DNA from 4 places in the Anaerobiospirillum thomasii genome. Region 1 is predicted to be linked to each of the others. Evidence: predicted binding sites of a transcription regulator. Region 1 holds the regulator's gene; each other region holds the start of a gene.
What was found. Region 1 encodes sigma-54, which starts transcription at its own class of promoters, with help from an activator protein. Its sites were predicted from a motif close to TGGCACNGTTTTNGCTT; they were not measured.
Positions count from the first base shown of each region.

Region 2: DRZ93_RS03885 (ammonium transporter) is a predicted target of sigma-54. The motif match lies at 3,063-3,079, and genes of this name have one in related genera.
Region 3: DRZ93_RS07875 (flagellar hook-length control protein FliK) is a predicted target of sigma-54. The motif match lies at 3,582-3,598, and genes of this name have one in related genera.
Region 4: DRZ93_RS05075 (flagellin) is a predicted target of sigma-54. The motif match lies at 3,691-3,707, and genes of this name have one in related genera.

Region 1 is NZ_UAPU01000007.1:1,223,822-1,229,763, forward strand. It holds gene DRZ93_RS12635 (M20/M25/M40 family metallo-hydrolase) at 1-1,004, opposite strand, end outside; gene DRZ93_RS12640 (MetQ/NlpA family ABC transporter substrate-binding protein) at 1,037-1,891, opposite strand; gene DRZ93_RS13915 (hypothetical protein) at 1,995-2,126, opposite strand; gene DRZ93_RS12645 (RNA polymerase factor sigma-54) at 2,262-3,848, opposite strand; gene lptB (LPS export ABC transporter ATP-binding protein) at 3,873-4,598, opposite strand; gene lptA (lipopolysaccharide transport periplasmic protein LptA) at 4,611-5,132, opposite strand; gene lptC (LPS export ABC transporter periplasmic protein LptC) at 5,101-5,640, opposite strand; gene DRZ93_RS12665 (KdsC family phosphatase) at 5,676-5,942, opposite strand, start outside.
Region 2 is NZ_UAPU01000005.1:845,019-850,960, forward strand. It holds gene DRZ93_RS03870 (SDR family NAD(P)-dependent oxidoreductase) at 1-373, shown strand, start outside; gene DRZ93_RS03875 (RpiB/LacA/LacB family sugar-phosphate isomerase) at 401-1,033, shown strand; gene DRZ93_RS03880 (P-II family nitrogen regulator) at 1,175-1,513, opposite strand; gene DRZ93_RS03885 (ammonium transporter) at 1,528-2,835, opposite strand; gene DRZ93_RS03890 (inorganic phosphate transporter) at 3,259-5,709, opposite strand; gene DRZ93_RS03895 (ABC transporter permease) at 5,860-5,942, opposite strand, start outside.
Region 3 is NZ_UAPU01000007.1:154,169-160,110, forward strand. It holds gene fliM (flagellar motor switch protein FliM) at 1-865, opposite strand, end outside; gene DRZ93_RS07870 (flagellar basal body-associated FliL family protein) at 875-1,435, opposite strand; gene DRZ93_RS07875 (flagellar hook-length control protein FliK) at 1,805-3,490, opposite strand; gene metK (methionine adenosyltransferase) at 4,129-5,277, shown strand; gene DRZ93_RS07885 (flagellin N-terminal helical domain-containing protein) at 5,589-5,942, shown strand, end outside.
Region 4 is NZ_UAPU01000005.1:1,144,748-1,150,689, forward strand. It holds gene DRZ93_RS05065 (flagellin N-terminal helical domain-containing protein) at 1-499, opposite strand, end outside; gene DRZ93_RS05070 (transposase) at 761-3,196, shown strand; gene DRZ93_RS05075 (flagellin) at 3,725-4,408, shown strand; gene DRZ93_RS05080 (flagellin N-terminal helical domain-containing protein) at 4,592-5,533, shown strand; gene DRZ93_RS05085 (flagellin N-terminal helical domain-containing protein) at 5,860-5,942, opposite strand, start outside.

The DNA of each region.
Region 1 (5,942 bases):
AAAAAGCCGGCCTCTGCACAGCCATTGGTGCAAAATGACTCTTTATCTGTAATCTCTTCAAGCATAGAGATAAGATGCTTATCATCAAGAATAAAGGCATCGATATTATCAAAAGTCTTTTCAAGGCTGTAGACATTGTTATACCTTGAGTTTAATTTATCCACAATATCACTCAGATCATCATAGGCCTGTGAGCATGAGTATGAAGGCAGAGCTCTGACATCAAAGAGCATGGTAACCTTAGGACAGATAATATTAAAGCTCTCACCGCCATGTACTGCACCAAAGCTTATAGTAGGGCGCTCTACAGGAAATCTTTTATCAGCAAAGGCCTTTATACTTTCTTTGAGTTTGTTTACCTCCTCAATAAAAGGCGCAATAAAATCTATGGCATCAAGACCTTTATCCGGTGTAGATGAGTGACAGGCTTTTCCTGTTATAGTCAGTCTGTATCCTGTACACCCTTTATGGCCAATACATGGTCTGTTGCCAGATGGTTCTGTAACCACGATAAAATCTGGCTGGTGTTCATAGTTGTCAAGGTAGTGGCGGGCGCCTGACATTGATGACTCCTCATCACATGTAAAAAGCGCTGTCAGAGGTTTTTTAAAATCACTGTTGTAGCAGTATTTGCTAAGCAGCATGATAAGAGCAACTGAGCCTTTCATATCAGTAACACCAAGACCGTAGGCTTTGTTATTTTCAACTTTTAGTTTAAAAGGATCTGAGTGCCATTTATCAGCTCTGTAGGACACTGTATCTGTGTGTCCTGTCAAAAGCAGACCACCTTTTGTCAGTGATGAGGCAACAAACAGATTGTATCTTTTGTCATCAATGGTGTAGATTCTGGTGTAAAAGCCAAGTTTTTTATAAAAATCTTCAATATACTCGATAATGGCTCTGTTGCTCTGCTGCAATCTTTCATCAACAGAACTTATGGTGTTAAAGGCCACCAGATCTGAAAGTATCTGAATATATTCTTCTTTAAGGTTTAAAAAGCTCATATGTTATCTCCTTTTCCATGCTGTAAAGTTGATTAGTATTTAAATACGGCTATGGTTGCGCCTTTATATTTCTGATTTATGATCTCAGCTGTCTTTTTTGTGGCATAGGCTTTAATCACTTTCTTATATTCCTCGCGATCGGCATCCTCTTCACGAGCTGCAATTACATTGATAAAAGGATTGTCAGGGCTGATGTTGCCAAGATTTTCGCTAAAGATGGCATCTTTTTCTATGGTCAGATTATGATCAGAGGCAAAGTTGGCATTGACTATACCTGCAGCCACATCAGGTAAAATTCCAGGTACATTACCAGCATCAAGCTCATAAATTTTAAGATTCTTTGGATTTTCGATAATATCGCCTACCTCAGGTACATAGCCTTTGGCCGGATCTAATTTGATAAGACCTGCACTTTCTAAAACCTTAAGGGCGCGGCCGCCGTTGGTTACATCATTTGGTATGGCAATGGTGTCGCCGTCTTTTATTTCATCAATACTTTTGATTTTGACTGAATACAGAGGTAAAAGTGATATGGTTGTGTTCTGAATGGCTTTGATCTTATAGCCTCTGCTTTTAATTTCATTTTCAAGGAAGGCCTTGTGCTGGAAGGAATTTAAATCAATTTCACCTTCATTTAAAGCGGCATTTGGCAGTGTATAGTCGCCAAAGCGTACAAGGGTAAGTTTTATACCCTGACCTTCAAGCTCTTTGGCAACCGACTCCCACTCTTCATTGTGTTCGCCTACAAGTCCAACTTTGATTTCTTTAAGATCTGATCCTGGATTTGAAGCAGTTACAGTGGCTTTTTCTTCATCTGAGCAGGCACTTAAGGTAAAGGCGGCAACACAGGCACAGACAGTAGCGGCAAAGGTTCTGGTAAATTTCATAATAATGTCCTCTTTATTGTTTTGAAGGCTGCCTCCTTTTATTTCAGATAAAAAAAGGAGACTTTGTAGCCTCCTTGAACTTTATTTACAAACTATATATTTTCTATGAAGTCAAAAAGGCACTGCTCACGTACATCATCATGCACATGCCCATCATCATAAAGAATGCAAAAGAGAGCTGATCTTTAAGATCACTCTTTGCATATGTCTTTGCGCTGATGGTTGCCTTGTTCATAAAAAATCTCCTAAATGATATGAATCAATATTAAATAAAAAACTTCTGAAAATAAAGGGGTGCTCTGTTTTAGACAGCTGTGCATTAATTTGATGCGCTGTGAGGGTGCAGGTGATGTCATCTCACCTGCACAGTCTAGATAAGACGCTTTCTCTGACTTGATGAGGCAATGCCTAAAGATTCACGGTATTTGGCAATAGTACGGCGTGCAACATTGATACCGCGGCTTTGCAGCTCATCGGCAATCTTGTTGTCAGACAGCGGTTTACGGGGGTTTTCCTTAGATACAAGATCTTTAATTAAAGCGCGTATGGCTGTAGATGATGTGGCCTCACCATCATCTGTGCTGACATGGCTTGAGAAAAAGTACTTAAGCTCAAAGGTGCCACGAGGGGTATGAATATACTTTTCTGTGGTAATACGCGAGATTGTTGATTCGTGCATTTCAATCTGCTGTGCCACATCAGAGAGCACCATAGGCTTCATGGCACTCTCGCCTTTTTGTAAAAATTCACCTTGATGGTCAATAATACTCTGAGCTACTTTGAGCAATGTGTCATTGCGCTTGTATATACTCTGTAAAAACCAGTTGGCCTCCTGCAGGTTGGATTTGAAATACTGCACCTCATCTGCGCTTTTAGCATGGACCATTAAAGATTTATATTGCTCATTGAGTCTGACGCGCGGTATGGCATTTGGATTTAATTCAACTCCAAAGCTGCCATCTTCTTTCTTGACCACTATGACATCAGGTATGACAAAGTCTGATTTGGTATATACAGTTGAGACCTCTGGTCTTGGTTTTAACTTGGTGATAAGACCAATAGCCTCTTTTAGGGTGCTTTCCTTTATAGACAGCTTATGACAGAGTGTTCTAAAGTCACGGTTGGTAAGCTGTGGCAGAAAATCATCAATAATACGTATGGCTATATTTCTAAAAGGAGTATGGGCATCAAGCTCGCGCAGCTGTATGAGTAAAAACTCCTGAACAGAACGTGAGCCTACACCTACAGGATCATAGTGCTGTATAACTTTGAGGACAGCTAAGACCTCATCTTCATCTACATCTGTATAGATGGATGAGACAGTCTGCACAATATCCTCTATTGAAATTTTAAGATAGCCTGACTCATCAATGCCATCTAATATGGCAAGGGCAATGGCCCTATCAGAATCTCCAAGCGGTGAGCAGTCAAGCTGCAGCTTTAGGTGATCATAAAGGCTCTCTGTGGTCTGTCCTTCAAAGACATCATCATCGGCGCTAAAGGCTTTCTGATGGCTTGAGCTTTGTGTATAGTTGTCAGAGATCTTATCCTCAGATGAAGGGACACTTTGTGTCAGCTCCGAGCTTGGTGAAGATACACTACTGTCTCCTGCTTCATTGAAGATGGATACCATATCCTCAGTGTGCTGACCATCATCATTGAGATTGATTTCACTTGAGAGTGAAATGTCGGCGGCATTTATGGAAGAGTCATTGTCAAACACATCAAAATCGGCACTTTGCTGCTGCTCTATCTCTACCATTTCCTCAAGAGATTGCATATTTGGATTATCAAGACTTTCATCCATCTCAAGAAAAGGGTTTAAATCGAGAGTCTGCTGAATCTCCTGACGCAGCTCAAGTGTTGAGAGTTGCAGCATTTTGATGGCCTGCTGCAGCTGCGGGGTCAGAGCTAGCGTCTGTGTCTGCGCCTGACGCAGTTGAAGTGTGTTTTTAATACCAGCCATATGTGTGTTCCATATCTACAGTGAGAAGTTGTCTCCAAGATAGGAGGCCTGTACATTCTTGTCAGCTAAAACCTCCTGAGCAGTGCCTTTGGCAATGATGGTACCTTCATTAACAATATAGGCAGTCTGGCAGACATCTAAAGTCTCTCTTACATTATGATCTGTGATAAGTACACCGATACCGCGTTTGCACAGTTTACGTATAATCTCTTTGATTTCAGCTACAGAAATAGGATCAACACCAGCAAAAGGCTCATCAAGCAGGATAAATTTAGGATTGGCGGCCAGGGCTCTTGCTATTTCAACACGTCGTCTTTCACCGCCGGAGAGAGCCATACCTAAGGATTTTCTAATCTTGGTAATAGAAAATTCCTCTAAAAGCTCATCAACGCGCTGCTGTTTTTCAGCATTGGTCATATCAGGTACAAGCTCGGCTACACCCATGATGTTCTGTTCAACTGTAAGCTTTCTGAAAATGGAATTTTCCTGAGGCAGATAGCCAAGACCGTGTCTGGCACGCACATGCATAGGACTGTGCGTAATATCCACACCGTTTAAAAGTACAGAACCATGCTCTGGTGTAATAATGCCTACAATCATATAAAAGGATGTGGTTTTGCCCGCACCATTGGGACCTAGCAGACCTACAACGCTTCCAGAGTGCACCTTAAGAGATACATCACGTACCACAGTGCGCTTTTTATATGATTTTTTAAGATTTATAGCCTCGAGCTCTATCATTTAATACCTTTACTATTTCTGCTTTTGTAGTTCTGAAGGAATAAATGTGGATGACACTCTTCCTCCCTGAGCTTTTTGATTGTTGGCGCGCATTTTCTGAGTCTTTATATTATATTCTATGCGCTCTCCCTCCATGCGTGATTCGCCCTGCCAGATGGAGGCCTTGCCTGAAAGTACTACTAAAGACTCCTGCGGCATATATGACAAAGTGGCAGACCTGGTGTTAATTGGTTTGCCGTTATCAAGCAGCTGCTTGAAGGTTACAGGTGTGCCATAGGCAATGATAGACTTGAGTTTACCACTTTTAGAGCGTGTCACCTCAATCTTGTCAGCTACAATTTCCATTGTACCCTGAGTTGCCTTTACATCACCCTGAAAGATGATTTTATCGTTGCTAAGATCGGCAAGCTGCTCTTTTGACACCACATTTATGGGCTGAGAGTAGTCACTCTGCAATGCAAATGCAGGTGCGACGCCCATAAGAAAAACTAAAAGAGCAGTTTTAATTATTGAAGTATGTTGCATGTGGGCCATCTGTAATCCTAAACTGTTTTTTATTAAGATCTATTTTAAAATCTGATCCTGTATTTTTAAAATTAGGTCCTACTATTTCTATAAAATCATGTGAGCTTATAATGCCTTTCATAAGATCATAGCGCATATTTTCAGCTCTTATACTGCTTATAAAGGCATCTTTGAATTTTGGCACAACCAGGATATTACCCTTGAGCGTTGCAAAGTTGTGCAGTTTTATAGTGCCCTCATCTGCTGTAAGTTCATAGGTTCTGTACCTGTCATTATCAAGCTTTTCATAATAGGTAATCTGTGGCTGTCTGATATTGGCTACCTCATCTTTTTTATAAAAGACAACATGTGAGGTACTAAATTCATACTTGATATCACCATGCTCGCTATAGGAACGCCCCTGAAATCCACTTGATTCAAAGGCAGGGAGATTGGCTACTATATCATCTTTATTTCCGTCGTTTATAGTGGTAAAGCGATAGAGCACAATGGATACTATCACCAGTATAAAAGACATAATTATAGACTTTATAGTAGTGCTCATCTTGTAACTTACCTATTTAAAAAAGTAAAACCATCAAAATCAAGTACGCCTTTTGACATAAGCAGTAAATCGCAGATCTGCCTTGCAGCGCCATGGCCGCCGTCAAAATCGCTTATTATATTTACATGATTTAAAACAGCTGGGTGGGCATCTGCAGGACATGCAGACAGACCTGCTATAGCCATCATAGGCATATCGTTTATATCATCGCCAAAGGCTAAAACCTCATTTAAAGAAATTTTAAGCTCATTGCAGATGTTGCCAAGGACTACAGC
Region 2 (5,942 bases), on a different contig from region 1:
GATGAAGGCAGCAGGCGGTGGCAAGATCGTAAACGTTGCCTCATTAATGTCAGAGTTAGCCCGTCCAACTATTTCTCCATATGTTGCCTCAAAGGGCGGCGTTAAGATGTTCACCAAGGCTATTGCCATTGAGTGGGCCAAGTACAACATTCAGGCCAATGCTGTAATTCCAGGCTATATTGCCACAGATATGAATATCCCTCTGATGGAGGATAAGGCCTTTAACGAGTTCATCGTCAACCGTACTCCTGCAAGACGCTGGGGTCAGCCTGCCGAGGTTGCCAAGGCTGTTCTGTTCCTGGCCACTCCAGATGCTGACTTTATCACCGGTCAGTTAATTGCTGTTGACGGCGGTATCCTGGCTTCACTCTAATTTAAAAATTATTGGAGAAAAATTAATATGAAAATTGCTCTCGTACTTGAAAACTCACAGGCTCCTAAGAACGCTCTTATTTTCAAAGAGCTCAACGATGTTGCATCAGCTCACGGCCATGAAGTATTCAACTATGGTATGTACAGCGCTGAAGACAAGAGATTTTTAACCTATGTAAGAAATGGTCTTTTAGCCTCTATCCTTCTGTCAACCAAGGCTGTAGATTTTGTTGTAACAGGCTGTGGTACCGGTGAAGGTGCATGTCTTGCCTGCAATGCTTTCCCTAATGTACAGTGCGGTCATGTAACCAACCCAACTGATGCCTACCTCTTTACTCAGGTTAACGGTGGCAATGCCATATCTCTGCCATATGCCCAGAACTTTGGCTGGGGCGGTGAGTTAAATCTGCGCTACACCTTTGAAAAGCTGTTTGTAAGTCCATTTGGCGGTGGCTATCCAAAGGAGAGAGCTGAGGCTGAGCAGGCTAACAAGAAGATCTTAGATCATGTTAAGACCATCACCCACAGACCACTTATCGACATTCTAAAAGATCTTGATAAGGACTTTGTCAAGGGCACTATTGATGATCCTAAGTTTGCAGAGATGTTCTATCCAAACTGTCAGGATGATGAGATTGCAGCTTTCTTAAAATCACTTTAAATAATTAGCACACTACGCAAAGCCTCGCACAAAAACTGCGGGGCTTTTTTATCTACTAAGACTATTGAGGTAAATACTCTTTTATTTCTTAACCGTACCTTAACACTATATAAAGCTATTTTTTAAGATCTGGCATAAAACCTATAAGGCCTCATCATTTTCCTCTTTGGTTCTGATCCGTATAACCCTTTTAATATCTGATACAAAGATTTTACCGTCACCTACTTTGCCAGTATGCGCAACACGCAAAATAGAGTCGATACATAACTGCTCCTGATTGTCACTTACAACTATCTCAATTCTGCTTTTTGGCAAAAAATCTACTGTATACTCAGCTCCCCTGTAAAGCTCTGTATGACCCTTTTGCCGGCCAAAGCCCCTGACATCAGTCACTGTCATACCAGATATACCAAGTTTAGCCAGAGCTTCACGCACATCATCAAGTTTAAAAGGTTTTATTACAGCTACTATTTTTTTCATATTAAACCATGCTCCTAGAGATTATAACCACGCTCACCGTGAGATGACAAATCAAGTCCCATAGTTTCATCTTCAGTTTCAACTCTAAGCCCTACAAGCTTGTGTGCAATTTTAAAGGCACATAATGAAACCACGCCTGACCAGAGAACAGCTATTACTATTGACATAAACTGCCCATAAATCTGTCCTAAAATACTCTCATAACCTTCTTTAAAACCGCTGCCTCCAAGATCAGGTGCGCAGAAAACACCAGTTAAAAGAGCTCCTACAATTGCACCTATGCCATGTATACCAAAGACATCTAAAGAATCATCAAGTCCTGTTAGTTTTTTAAAGCCGTGAACTCCCCACAGACAGCACACAGATGCCAGCATGCCAATTATAATTGCACCTGATGGGCCGACAAAGGCACAGGCTGGAGTGATAGCAACCAGTCCAGACAACACTCCTGATACTGTACCTAGGGTTGATGGTCTGTTAAAAATACACCATTCCAGTACCATCCAGGTTAAAGCGCCTGCAGCTGGACATAACACTGTATTAAAAAAAGCCAGAGATGATACACCATCTGAGATTAATGCAGATCCGGCATTAAAGCCAAGCCACCCAATCCACAAAAGGCCAGCTCCAATATATGTAAGTGGCAGATTGTGCGGCACTAGGGCAGTTTTACCCAGATCCCTGCGTGGTCCTAGGCAATAAGCACCGACAAGAGCAGCTACTGCAGCGTTGATATGTACAACAGTACCACCAGCAAAGTCGTAGGCATGAAATACTCTGTCTATAAAGCCACCGCCCCAGACCTGATGTGCAAGAGGAGCATAAGATAATAAAATCCAGATTGACAGTACCAAGAGCAAAGCAGAAAATTTGATACGCTCAACAGTAGCTCCTACAATAAGACACGCTGAGATTGCGCAGAATGCTCCCTGAAAAATAATGAAAGTATATTCAGATAAACTACCAGTTTGTGCTGTAGAATCAACACCGTATAAAAAGACTTTATCAAGACCACCCCATAAATCACCTAAAAGATAATCTGAAGCTCCAAAAGATAGACTGTATCCAAGAGCAAACCATAAAACTATAGCCAGAGAAAAAGCAGCAAGGCTCTGCTCTATGGTTGAGAGAATATTTTTAGATCTGACAAGCCCTCCATAAAAAAGGCCTATGCCAGGAACTGACATTAAAAGTACAAGCATTGTACAGAGCAACACAAAACCATTAGCGTCAAAATCAAGAGCTACATCTGTATTTTGAGCGTTAGCATAAGAGCACAGACTTAAAAACCAGGCTCCCAAAAACACTTTGCTTATTTTCATAAGATAATCCTTTATTAATTGATATCTGAAAAATATTGTGAAGCGCTTCACTAAAAATATATATTTCTCTTGAATTCCAATCAATAAAAAAGACTAATCTGAACTAAATTAAGACATTTTTTTAAGCCCTGCACAAAAATATCAGGGTAATTGAACCAAAATAAATATGTAGTATTTTTAAACTATCAATGTTAAATAGCATGAGCTTATCTTGTCTATGGCCTTTAAGACTGCATCTGTGCCATGGGCCTTTTGTTGTGCCTTGAGCTTCCTTTATTCATAGTGCAGGCACTATAACAATACTTTTAACTATACATTTCCCTCTGCTTTTGGTGTGTCAGAAACTTTCACACGTTAAAATGCGCACATGCAGAGCGCACAAAAAAGGCCGGCAGCGCCGACCTTTTTTTGTGTTAATGCTTTTTACTTATTGTCAGTCTGGTTCTTTACAGTCTGACTTACTTCTACAGACTCATCATCTGCCTTTAAATCTTTATCAGAATCAGCATGCAGACTGGTCTCTGTTTCAATGATAGTATCAACAGCCAGAGCTTTATCAACTAAAGTCTCACCTGCATCATCTTCAATATCTTCCTGTGCACTGTGCACTATTGGGGTAGGAGCAGCTCCTGATACAATCTGAGCTAAAGCCCTCTCCTGCATAGCCACAGCTACATAGCGTGATGAAACCTCACGTATGGTCTGCAGGAAGGTTAAAAACATTTCAGATGAGTGCATAGACACTGTCTGCTGACCAATTAGATTTACAAGCTCCACCTGGGATTTTGAAATATCCTTGTTGAGCTTGCGGGCATGCTTAATAATGGTCTCCACGTTTTCAACTGTAGGCTCATTGGCAATAACACGCATATCATTGCAGATCTTCTCAAGACGTGAGGTCAGATCTAAAATTATCTCCTTCATACGTCCTTCAAAGATGGTATGACGGTTGGCCACATGCACCACAGCCTGATCAATTGCGTATTTGACTGACTTTGAAGCCTCACGCATATTAGAGAAGGTCAGATAGAAGAAGTGCATGGCATCAAGTGCAGCCTTGCTCATCTTCTCATTCTTTTGTCTGTCAGCTGCCATGGAGTAGTAGGCAGATCTTTCACGTGATATTTCCTCAAGCACGTTGGAGGCTTTGTTTCTGGCCTTTCTTATCTGATACTCATTATCCTCAAAGAAATTGGCCACAGCCTTGTTCAGACACTCAACATTGTAATCAAAGAAGTTTGGCACTGACTTTGATACAACCTGCAGAATCTTCTGATTGTCTCCCTTGGCATCGATAACCATCTTGACAGTCTGTGTAGTCTTGCTCTTTACAAAGTTGGTCTTGATGATTACAAAAATGGTCAGAGCCATCATGCCAAAGATAGCGGCAGTACCAAAGTTATAGAAGCTCAGGCACACCAGGAAAGTGGCTGTAAAGGCGCAAAGACCAGTTAAGAACCAGCCTGCAATAACTGTGATAACACCTGATATTCTATATACAGCACTTTCTCTGTCCCAGGCGCCGTCTGCAAAGGATGTACCCATGGCCACCATGAAGGTTACATAGGTTGTAGATAAAGGCAGCTTGAGTGAGGTTGCCGATGAAATTAAAATTGAGGCTAAAACCAGATTTACAGAAGCTCTGATATAGTCAAAAGGCAGAGGGATCTCACCTTTGACCATTGGCACCTTTTCATAGCGTCTGCCGATAAAGGCCAGCATAAAGGCAGGAATTACCTTGTATGAGGCACGTGAGACGCCAAGGCCAAAACGTGTGATAATACGACCTGGAGTTGAGGCACCAAACTGCTCATGCTCACCGCGGTTTGATGATGACAGACTGATTGATGTCTGCAGCACCTTATGGGCCTTTTTAGAGGTCCACAGAGTCACAACCATGATGCTACCAGCAATAACCAGATAATAGGTAGGTGTCTTTACATTCTCTGTAAGCGAGTGCATCATGAAACTGTCTGATGCCGGAGCACCGTTTGCAAGCCAGACCTGGAATGACTCAAGGGCGGCTAAAGGCACACCGATGAAGTTTACAAGGTCGTTGCCGGCAAAGGAGAAGGCCAGAGCAAAGGTACCTGAGAGAATAATTATCTTAAAGACATTAAACTTAATAAAAATTAAAAGCTGACCTAAAACTGACAGGCTGATAAAACAGGTCCAGAGAATGGATGAGGTATTGGTATTTATATACTCAATATACTCAGGACGCATAAAAGAGGCGCCCTTGGCTCCCTTCATCACGAGGAAGTAAATAATGGCGGTAAGGGCAAAACCTGTATACACACCACCTAAGTACTTGTAGGCATTTTCAAATTTAAATGAAAATAAAAGGCGCATAATAAACTGCACCAGAGCACCTGAGATAAAGGCCACAGCAACAGAGACCAAAATGGCAGAGACAATGGTTATGGCCTTGTCTGATTTGATATAGTCAAAGACAAAGCTCAGTGAGTTCTGATCCACATACAGCTTGTACAGTGATGCAGCCACAGCGGCACCTAGCAGATCAAACACAATGGTTACTGTGGTTGAAGTAGGCAGGCCCAGTGAGTTGAAGAGATTTAGAATCAGCACATCTGTGACCATAACGGCAAAGAAGATAATCATGACGTCATGGAAGGTAAACAGATGCGGATTGAACATGCCCGATCGGGCAATCTCCATCATACCTGATGAGAAGGTAGCACCAAAGAGCACACCTAGCGAGGCCACCACCATAATCACTCTAAGTGAGGTAATGCGACAGCCGACAGCTGAATTTAGGAAGTTTACGGCATCGTTACTGACGCCCACAAAGAGATCGATACTAGCAAGTAACAGTAAAAATATCACCAGTATCAAAAAAATAGATTCGGACATATTAAAAAATCCTGAATGTGTAAGTTATCTCACTTTTTAAATAAAACAATGAGAGTTAATCAATTCATTTTAACAAGTAATTGTTAACAATTTGTAAAAGACTTACTAAATTTTGATTATACTTTTTAACTCAAAAAATGCTGTGACGCCCTACTCAAGCTTGTGCCTGAAAAAATACATGGCCGTACATATTGTCACAATACTAAGCATGCACAGTGGTATGAGCAGATGCA
Region 3 (5,942 bases), 1.1 Mb from region 1:
CTAACAGATCCTCAGGCATATCAATGCGCAGAACATCGCCCTCTTTAAAATCCATTATCTCGCGCAGAGTCAGGTCAGTATCAAGCAGCTTGACGCGCATATCAACATTGACATCCATGACCTCTTCACGCAGAGCACGGTTCCAGCGCACATCGGTGTCGCCCTTGTCGGACTGCACGCCGGCATCTAAAAGCTCTCTGATAGGCTCAATCATTGAGTAAGGGAAGGCAATGTGCATGTCACCGCCGCCACCATCAAGATCGATATGGAAATGGTTTACTACAAGCACCTCAGATGGGCTTACAATATTGGCCATGGCTGGGTTAACCTCGTGATCGAGGTATTCAAACTCTACGTCCATAACCGGAGCCCAGGCTTCCTTGTAGTCTTCAAAAACCATTTTCAGGAGCTTTTGAATAATACGTCTTTCAGTTGGTGTAAACTCACGACCTTCAATCTTGGCTCTGAATCTACCCTCGCCGCCAAAGAAATTCTCTACAAGAATAAATACAAGGCGGGCCTCAAGAGTAATAAGCGCAGTACCTTTGAGCGGACGGAAACGCACCATGTTAAGAGAGGTAGGAACGTACAGAGACTGTACATACTCACCAAACTTAATCATCTTTACACCAATCCAGGTCACCTCGGCACTATGTCGCATCATGTTGAACAGTGAGATGCGCATATGACGGGCAAAACGCTCATCAACCAGCTCGAGGGTAGGCATACGTCCACGGACAATACGCTCCTGCGAACCAAAGTCAAAAGCCTTAACACCAGCTTCTTCTTCGACCTTTTCAGGCTCTACATCATCTGCCCCGTGCAACAGGGCATCGATCTCATCCTGTGTCAGAAAATCGGTCACAAATAACCCCTACTGCAATACAAAGTTAGTAAACAGAATCTGATCTACAACCACACGATTTGTTACACCAGACATCTTGGAACGCACTGCCTCTAAAAGCAGATCCTTTAATCTCTGTCTGCCTGTAGGAGCAGTCAGACTCTCATAGGTCTGAGCACTTACTACAGAATCAATAACAGAACCGGTTAAAGCCAGATGCTTGGTACACAGATCGGCATTCTCCTGTCCTACTGTAAGTAGCACAATATCAAGCTGCAGTACATGAGGACGGCCCCTCTGATCCTTTAGATTGAAGGTGAAACCTGAGTCAAACTTGATAAATACATCTTTAATCTGCTCACGCAGGGCGGCCTCCTGAGCTGCCTTTTCCATGGCAATTTCCTCAGGTGTAGGACCTGCAGGTTCAAATGGAGGCAGGTTCTTTAAGTAGGCATAGCCAAGGTAACCACCGCCAGCAACTATTAAAAGAGCAAAAACTGCAGCAACGATAATTATAATCTTCTTTTTTCTTTTACTGCCGTTTTCGTCTTTGATTTCTACATCATCATCGTCGTCATCTCTACCAGCCATATTTCACCTGCTTTGAGTTGTTATTCAAAATCTAAGTTAGTTGCACCTGTAAAAGTGCCTGCAGCTTAGCTTTAAGCTGAGTGTCAATAATTTATATTGTATGTTTTGAACAAAATGTGTCAAATTATTTACATATAAATCATGACAATGTGCACATTGCAAACTATATGCCACTATTACTTTTGTGCTATAAAATTTTACACCATTTAACACTTTTTAGGTTTCTGGTGCAAATTAAGACTAATATGCCTTTTTGCAGCAACATAATAAGGCAACATTAACAAACTATAAACCTTTTTTTACTTTTTATGTAAAAAAAAGACCGCATTTTTACTGCGGCCTTTTATATAAGAGCTAAATAATGTGTTTTTATGCAAACAAGTGTAATCTGCCGTCATTTAGAGCATTGCTCATTGCAACCTGCTCTGACTCTGTCTCGGCATTTTCTTCTTCAGCATTGCCAAAGATGAAATCAAAACCCTGATCTCTTTGCTGACCTGAGCCCTGATCCTGGGCAAAGGCACCATCTGATGATGAACCTGCATTGTCGGCAAGCTCATGAACAGAAGTATCTGTAGCAATACCGCTCTGCATCAGAATGTCACGCAGACGTCCAATGCTGCCCTCAAGCAGCTCTCTTGTCTGAGCTGATGTGGCTGACATGGAGACCATTCCTGCCTCCTGTGACTCGTTAAGAGCAATCCTGATCTGCATTTTGCCAAGATTCTGCGGATTTAGGTCAATGACCATCTGCTTCATGTTACGTGCAGCCATGGCCATAACCTTCGAGGCAATTTCCTCGGCATTGGCTTTGGCATTGTCACCAAGGTGCATTGAAGAGAATGTCTCTTTACCTTTTTGAAGCTGATTTGACTCAATACCATTCTTTACAAGTCCAGACTGGGCAAAGCTGTTGAAGAATGATGAGCCCTCGCCAGACTGTGAATTTGCAGAACCGTTTTGCATATTAAATGCAGAGGTCTTTAATGCAGATGTTACTAATGTATTGGCACTCTCAAGTGAAACATTGCTAAATCTTTCAGAGAGTGTACTCTGTGACTTTAAAACACTCATCTTTAAGGTGTTTAAAGCCTGAGAGATAATAACACTCTGTGATGTTGGATTATTAGATGCAACAGAACCTAAGGTTGTATGTATGCGATCTTTCATGGCATTTTCCTGGAAAGATTTGCTATACATCTTGTCAAGACCTAAAGTCTGAGCCATAGACTTCTCAATTAAAGTCAGATCATCACTAAAGGCAGTATCTGATGCCTTGATGTGTGCTGACGCTCCCTTTATATCCTCAAGAGAAATCTTTGAGACATTGGCTGTTTTTGCCATCTCATCTATAGCCTTTACTGTCTCGCGCTTTACAAAAGAGCTATCAGTCTTGGCTGTATCCTTGGTCTTTACCAGTCTGTCGATAAGATCAGCATCAATCTCAGCAGTTTCGCTGTCATCAGATGGAATCTCTGCAAAGGCATTGACAGTCTTATCTGCTACCATCTCACCCTGCTCTGTACCATCAGTATTTAAAACTGCAGCGCCAGCTGTAGCCTGAGACTCCTTGGTAAAGACACAGCTTCCATTCTGAGCATTCTGCTGCTCTGCTGCAACATTATCCTTTAACTGACCTAAAGCACCTGCAGTAAGAGTTGCAAGGGCTATAGCAGTATCGGACATGTCCTCCCGATTCTGAGAAGATTCCTGTGTCTTTTCTAAATCTGAAACCTTGTTGTTATCTTTATCTGTAGCCTGGACCTTGCCATCATTCCTGTCTACCTTGGTAAAGTCATTACCTCTGTTAACAGGTCTGTCTTTTAGCATCTGACTTTTAGATACACTCTGCTTTAAGGCATTTATAGAGTTTGAACTTATATTGCCGACAAAAGAAGATGTCTTATCATTAAAAGCCATAGCACTGGCATTCATGCCCTGCAGTATGGAACTGAACAGGTCACCTTTGCCTCTGCTACTCTCTTTTTGCTCAAATTTGCCGTATGTGGCAACACTTGAGTTGTCTCTTACATCATTAGCATATGAAACTTGCATATTGCTACCTCATTTATTCATAATAATTCTTTATAAATCAGGCAATTACTGTCTATAAAAAATTATATTTATTTGCCGTATGCTTGTATCTTTGCAAATGCTGTACCACTTTTAATTTTTTAGATATAAAAGCAATGCTAAAGCTTGTATCTCAGCGCTTTTATGTTCTTTAGCCACTATAACTTATATCCTGTATTTGCCATGCACTTATTTACCAAAAGAGCATAAGACTTAAGCATTGTCTGCAAAGCCCTTAGAGCTTTGATATTGCCACAGGTGTTTGCACTATGCTCAAAGCTCCTATCTTTATTTATAAGAGCTCTTATCTCATGGCAATTAAAACTCATCACATCAATACTTATATATGTGGCTGCTATTCCCAATTTAAAGCAAAGCCCCGGCATTACAGCATACAATCTTTACAAAGCCAGTTTATATCGTGTTTTTTTGCCACAAGGCACATTCTATCGGCCTTATATAGATTTACCTACGTCAGAAGGCTGTGACTAATTTTTGCAAGTTAAAGAGATTTGTACGCTACTTTACAGTATAATGGATTTGATTTTTTGTAGTTATTCAGCATATGTCTGAGGCGATTTTTTGCTTTAATGTGCTAAAAATAAAAAAGAGAGTAAAACATGTCACGTTTATTTACTTCTGAATCTGTTTCAGAAGGTCATCCAGATAAAGTTGCAGATCAAATTTCTGATGCTGTATTAGATGCCATCATTGCCCAGGATCCAAAAGCCCGCGTAGCCTGCGAGACTCTAGTCAAGACAGGTATGGTTGTGCTTGCCGGTGAAGTTACCACCACAGCAAATGTTGATCTTGAGTCTGTCGTAAGAAAAACTGTATGCGACATAGGCTATAACTCAACCGAGGTTGGTTTTGATGGTCACTACTGTGCATTTTTAAATGCACTTGGCAAACAGTCTCCTGATATCAATCAGGGTGTAGACAGATCAAAGAGCGAAGATCAGGGCGCAGGTGATCAGGGCCTGATGTTTGGCTATGCCTGCTCTGAGACAGCTGTCTTTATGCCTGCAGCAATTACCTATGCCCACCTGCTTGTAAAAAGACAGTCAGAGGTGCGCAGATTAGGTCTTCTCCCTTGGCTGCGTCCAGATGCCAAGAGCCAGATCACTTTTGCCTATAAGGATGACGGTTCTATAGATTATGTTGATACTGTAGTTCTATCAACACAGCACAGTCCAGATGTTTCACTTTCATCTGTAATAGAAGGCGTTCAGGAAGAAATCATCAAGAAGGTTATTCCAAATGCCATGCTCACAGATAAGACCAAATACTTTATCAATCCAACAGGACGTTTTGTTATCGGTGGCCCTGTAGGTGACTGCGGTCTTACCGGTCGTAAGATTATTGTTGATACTTACGGTGGCGCTGCCCGTCACGGCGGTGGTGCATTCTCCGGCAAGGATCCTTCAAAAGTTGACAGATCTGCAGCCTATGCTGCCCGCTATGTTGCCAAGAACATTGTAGCAGCAGGTCTTGCCAAAGAGTGTGAAATCCAGGTTTCATATGCAATCGGTGTGGCCAAGCCTGTATCAATTGCTGTCAATACCTTTGGCACCGGTACAGTTGATGACAATAAAATTGCCGATGTTGTCAATGAGGTATTTGATTTAAGACCTTACGGCCTTATCAGAATGCTTGATCTTGAAAAGCCAATCTACTTCAAGACTGCAGCCTATGGCCACTTTGGTCGTGATGAATTCCCATGGGAGAGAACCGACAAGGTTGAAGATTTAAAGCAGGCTCTAAGTTAGCTTTTAAATACTTAACTCCTTTATATAAGGGCGCCGATATTAAAAAGGCGCCCTTTTTTTTACCCATGAAAGCCAAGTGCTTTACATATCTGAAATTGCCGTTTTAACCATAAATTTTTTGTTATTACCCTACTTTTTACCAAACTTAAGTATGTGTAGCTTCAAGACAAAATTTCTAGCAAACCTATTTATAATCCATTTATAAAAATGAAATTAAAACTTGGCACACTTTTTTCTTTACCGCAGTCATACATTACAAACTGCCTTTAACGGCAAAGTTTTAATAGCAATATTAAACTCAGGAGAATTATATGGCTCTTTATGTAAATACTAACGTTTCAGCCATTAATGGCCAACGTAAACTTACAAATGCAACCAATGCGCTTAATGTTTCATATCAGAGATTAGCATCAGGTCTTAGAATCAACTCAGCCAAAGACGATGCTGCAGGACTTCAGATCTCTGATCGTCTTACCTCTCAGATCAACGGTTTAGGCCAAGGCAATAGAAACTGTAATGACGGCATTGCCTTTGCTCAGACAATTGAAGGCGCCATGGATGAGATGACCAATATGCTGCAGCGCGTCAGAACTCTCTCCATTCAGGCTGCCAACGGTACCTATTCTGCTGATGATCGTGTTTCTATTCAGCAGGAAATTGAGCAG
Region 4 (5,942 bases), on a different contig from region 1:
TCTGTAAGGTATCGCCTTTATAGGCACCAACCTGAATTGTGATAACACCACCACTGGCAACTATACTACCAGCCCCACTGCCATTTAATATAGTGTTTCCACCAAATTTTGTTTGCTTAGCAATTCGTGTTATCTCAGATGACAGCTGTGTCACTTCCTGCTGAATTGCCTCACGGTCCTTGGTGTTATTCGTACCGTTTGATGACTGTACTGCTAAGGTACGGATACGCTGTAACATGGTTGTCATCTCATCCATAGCTCCTTCCATAGTCTGAGCAAGGGCTATGCCGTCGTTCGTATTTCTATTTCCCTGATTTAAACCGTTAATCTGAGCAGTCAGACGGTCAGAAATCTGCAGACCTGCAGCATCATCTTTAGCAGAGTTAATACGCAGACCAGATGATAATCTCTGATAGGTGGTATTGAGATTGTTGGTAGCATTGGTCAGGTTTCTCTGGCCATTGATTGATGAAACGTTGGTATTGACGAATAGCGCCATGGCGACCTCCTAAATTGAATCTGTTTCTTTCTATAGCTTAATTATCGACCGGGGGGGGGGGGGGTAACTTTAGGATTTTTCTAAAAATTTTTACGATTTATTGGCTTTTATTATAGTATGCCAGAAACGTCACGTTTTTATTTGATGTGTTTTTATTTTTACAAGTTATGTGTTTTGAAAATCTTTAGAGGCAACAAAAGAGCCCTGTATGTCACTACAGAGCTCTTACCTCTAAATTTTCTTTAAAACGAGGATTTAATTATGTCACAGATCTACGATTTAAGAAATAACCCATTTGCTCAAGCCTGGATAAATTTTGATTTTAAGGTGGCTACCAAGCTGCAATGTGATCGCATTATTCAGGATTTATTTGAAACAAGTGACTCACTGCCTATGAGTTTTAACAGCAGGCAGGAGGCTCAGGAGCATCTGAATATAAGCTACAGAGCACTTTTTGAAAGAGTGGAGAGAGCCAAGTCCAGAAGCAAGGCTCATTTAGTTGCAGCAGGCTGCAAAGAATTTGAAAACATACCTGTCATCATAGAAAAAAGTGAGCTTAAAAAGTACGTGAATGTCTTTGAGCCATACATGATTAATAAAATTGTCAGTAAATGTAAGAAGTATGTGGTGATAGAGCTGCCAGCTGCCGCTGCTATCATCTTTAATCTTACATCGCGATCCAACCGCAACAAGATAAAACAGCAGTTAGGTGGCTTTACCGATAAGGGTGAACTGATTGTAGGTATAGATTTGGCCTCAGAATTACAGGAAATCTGTTTTTATCATGACACACTGCACTATCCTGTCAGTGTCCCTGTAAAGACCAATGTGCTTTTAGCCTATTTAGACTTAAGTCATCAGAGCATGTTTATAGTCTCAGAGTCCTGCTCTATGATATCCAAGCTCAATGATATGGTGGAAAGGCTTAACCAAAAAGCCCACCATGGCAGGCACTATACCTATGTTGCCCTCAAGAACACACATATCAATTATTTAAAAAGCCGTGACTCCAAGACTGATAAAAGTGATGCCACCATTTTATTTATAGCAGGCTCCACTCCCTCAAACCTGATACCTAAATCTCTTATATCTGATGAATACTGTGCCACTGGTAAAATCATATCATCTATACTCAAGGCCAAAAATCAGAGATATCAGAGTGTCATAACTGAAATTAAAAATGCAGTGCTCGAGCTTACCGGCACTGCCATAGATAAAAATGCCAATGGCGATGAGGTGTGCCGTGCCGCCACACTGTTACTGCTCTCACTTATGCCAAAGCTAAGATACTGTGTACAAAGGGTTTTATCTGATAGTGACCCTAAACATAATGAAGAGCTTATAGCTGCTGTCAGGGGACTGCGTCTTTTAGATGATGAGCAAATCAACAGAGCATTGCAGATGCGCAGCATCTGCAATGATGAAGATGTAACACCAGATTTGCAGGTAAGATTTATAGATAATGGATCCAGTGCTGATGAAATAAAAGCCGGCAAGGTTACATATAAAGGATTTGAGGGTTTAAATTTAGATTACTGTAAAGATATTGTAACAGACGGAGTGCTTACACATCTGACTCCAGCCCCTGGCTATAGCTATGAGGAGATGGATGCCATTATGTTTTACACCATGGCCTCATCACTTATTGGCAGTATACAGGAGGCTGTAATGCTGCAGATGCAGATTGAAACCCAAAAATGTGCCATAAAAGATTTAGTGGTGCCCTCCAATATTGCCATGACAGCAGCTTGTCAGATTCCTGCCATAGGCAGATATCAGGCTTTTGAGCTTGTTATCTCACTAGGTGATGTATGGCGTTTTGCCTCAGCCAAGGATGCTCAGTCATACCTGGGTATAGTTCCTGTACAGAGCTCTACAGGACATAAGCATTGTAAAGGTCGCAGGCAAAGCAGAAAAGGACGAAAGTCCTTTAAAAAGAGTATGTTTTTAGGACAGCTGGCTGAATCTATGCGCCATGACTTTGGAATATCAGATGACTGCAGCTTATGGAAAAACATATGTCATGCTGTGGCCGTCTACATTGCCATGATGAAACAGAACAAGCAATATATGCCACTTAAAAAAGATGCCGATGGCAGAAATAAAAGTAAGCTCAGGCAGTTCTCCAAGGTTAAGGTAGATGATAGATCCGATATTATTGCCTCAATACGTAAATCAAGAAGAGTATCCAAGCAAGGCATGACTGCCATGCTTTGCGGGCTGTACACAATAACCAGAGTCAAAGAGGCTCACAATTCCTGTCAGGATGAGCCTTTAATGGTTTCTGATTTTGAAAATGACACTGCCATCATGCCTACCTATCAGAACAACTACAAGCTGCCAAAAGTGGACAGCAGATATGAAAGACATCTTATAAAAGAGCGTATCAGTCATGCCCTGTTTAATGACTACAACTGCTTTTATGCCACTATTGACAGCATCTGCCCTGGCAGAGGCTCGCTTATGGGCTGGTTTGGCAACAACTATTTTGCATTTTTAGATTTGCTTATAAATGACATTTCCGCTCACTCCTATGCTTTTGCCAATACTGTAAAACACGCAGGAGCACAGGAGATTTTGAAAATTGTACAAAGAAAGGTTAATACATTTGGCAAGAAAGCCAAAAGCACTTTAAACAGCATCAAGAAGGCTGAACAATATCAGGCCGCAACTGAAATTACTCTGCAGAGCTTATAGGAGCTTTATATGCAAAGAGACTTAGATTTAAATCCTATTAACCAATAATTTGAACGAACTATAGAGTCAGGCAGTCGTGTTGACTCTTAATGTAATTCTGGGCTTCGAGCCATTTCAATAATGTAGAGAAACATGACTGCAACCCACTTTGAATGATAACTATAAATGCCATTAGCATTTAGATTTTTTATCTGAAATTCATAATATAGATGTTAGCTGCGAGCTATTAAAGCCTGAAAAAAGGCCTGTCTGACTCTAAAGTCCCCGTTCTGCGGGAGAAATTTTATGCCGTAAAAAGCTATTTTTTTGTTTTTTATGTGACCCAATTTAAGCTGAGGACAGATTTTTGCCCTCTGAATTTTTTTACGCCCAAAATTTTGGGCTTAACTGGATATAAACGCGATAAAATCAGGAATTCTATTTAAAAGAGTAGGCATTTTGATCTGTGAAAAAATTAAAAAAAGTGCTTGATTTAAGATCCAGTCCGATATAGATGGCATAGCTCTTGCCCAGACTATGGAAGGCGCCATGGATGAGATGACAACCATGTTACAGCGTATCCGTACTTTAGCTGTACAGTCATCAAACGGCACCAATAATGCAAAGGACCGTGAGGCTCTGCAGCAGGAAGTAGCTCAGTTATCAAGCGAGATTACACGTATTGCCTGTGCAACTAAATTTGGTGGTGAGCAGATACTCGCTGGTGCTGGCGCTGCAGCTGGTGGTGCTGGTGGTGGTACCGGCAATGGCCTCATTGATAAAGATGGTAATATTGTTATTCAGGTTGGTGCCTACAATGGCGACACTCTTAAGATGACAGGTTTTTCTCTTGGCTTTGTATTATCAAAGATTGCAAGTACTGCTTTAGGCGCAGCTGCAAAACTTGATGATCACGGCTTTGATAAAGGTGCATTTGTTATTTCCATGCAGTCACTAGCTTCAAAAGCAATTGACTCAGTTGATAAGTTTATTTCTCTTATTGACACTAAACGCGCTCACTTAGGTGCCATGCAGAACCGTATGGAATCATCAATCCGCAATCAGTCAAATGTTTCCATGAACGTATCTGATGCACGTGCACGTATCCGTGATACAGACTTTGCCGAAGAATCAGCCAAACTGTCACAGCAGACCATTATTCAGCAAGCTGCAAGCTCAATGCTGACACAGGCTAACTCAAGACCACAGCTGGCGCTGTCACTGCTTGGCTAATTTTTAAGTTTCTATTCTTTGCAAAAGGAGGCTTCGGCCTCCTTTTCCTTATCTGATAATCAACCACTTATTAAAAATTATTTAAACATTTATAAAAGTTGGCATGTATTTTTCTTTATATGAGTTAAGTTAATAAAACTGCCATTTATGGCAAACTCAGACACATATACTCAGGAGAAAAACATGGCTCTTTATGTAAATACTAACGTTTCAGCCATTAATGGCCAACGTAAACTTACAAACGCAACCAATGCCCTTAATGTTTCATATCAGAGATTAGCATCAGGTCTTAGAATCAACTCAGCTAAAGACGATGCTGCAGGTCTTCAGATCTCTGATCGTCTTACCTCTCAGATCAACGGTTTAGGCCAGGGCAACAGAAACTGTAACGACGGCATTGCCTTTGCCCAGACAATTGAAGGCGCCATGGATGAGATGACAAATATGCTGCAGCGTGTCAGAACTCTCTCCATTCAGGCTGCCAACGGTACCTATTCAGCTGATGATCGTGTTGCTATCCAGCAGGAAATTGAACAGTTATCTGCCGAAATTACCCGTATTTCATGTAAAACTACCTATGCAGGCAAAACAGTTCTTAATGGATTTAGAACCGCACAAGGTGGTGCCGGCGGTAATAGTGAGTCTACAATCATTGGATCAAACGGAAGTGTGACCTTCCAGGTAGGTGCTAATGCCAACGATACCATTGCTGTAGGTGGCATGTCAAAAGGCTTTATGCTCTCCATGATAGCCTCACAAGCTGGAATTCAAAACTTAAATCAGGATACTGGCTTTAAAGCTGTGAATGGTGTTGGTATTTCCTTCTCTGTCTCAAATCAGTCACAGGCACAGTTAACTCTTGGTAATGTGGATAAATTAATTCAGGTTATTGACTCCAAGCGTGCCGAGCTTGGTGCTGTGCAGAATCGTATGGAGTCAACCATCAGAAACCAGGCCAACATTCAGGAAAATGAATCTGATGCCCGCTCACGTATTCGTGATACTGACTTTGCTGAGGAAACTGCATCATTAACTGCAAATCAGATATTGCAGCAGGCTTCACAGACTATTTTATCCCAGGCCAATCAGAGACCACAGATTGCTCTGTCTCTGCTTGGAGGTTAATAAATTATTAAAAGCTTTCTCTCCTGAGCATTATGCTCATTGGCCAGAGCTCTCTCTGGCCCTTTTTAGTCATATCTAAAACTCATGCTTCTTACAACTAAGTGGCAGGACTTTTTATGCACTAAAATGTCTTAAGACTTTAATGTACCCACTCGTAAAAAAAATGCTCCTAAAAGAGTATTTTCATAACACTCATACGGCAGATGTGTTACGCCTATTTGCCTATTAGTGGATATAGCCTACTTTAGGCTCTGCTACAAATTTATTGAAAATTAAAAAGGAGGCCTGAGCCTCCTTCGTAAAAACACAATTCAGATTGAATCTTATTAGCCAAGCAGTGACAGAGCCAGCTGTGGTCTTGAGTTGGCCTGTGTCAGCATGGATGATGCTGCCTGCTGAATGATGGTCT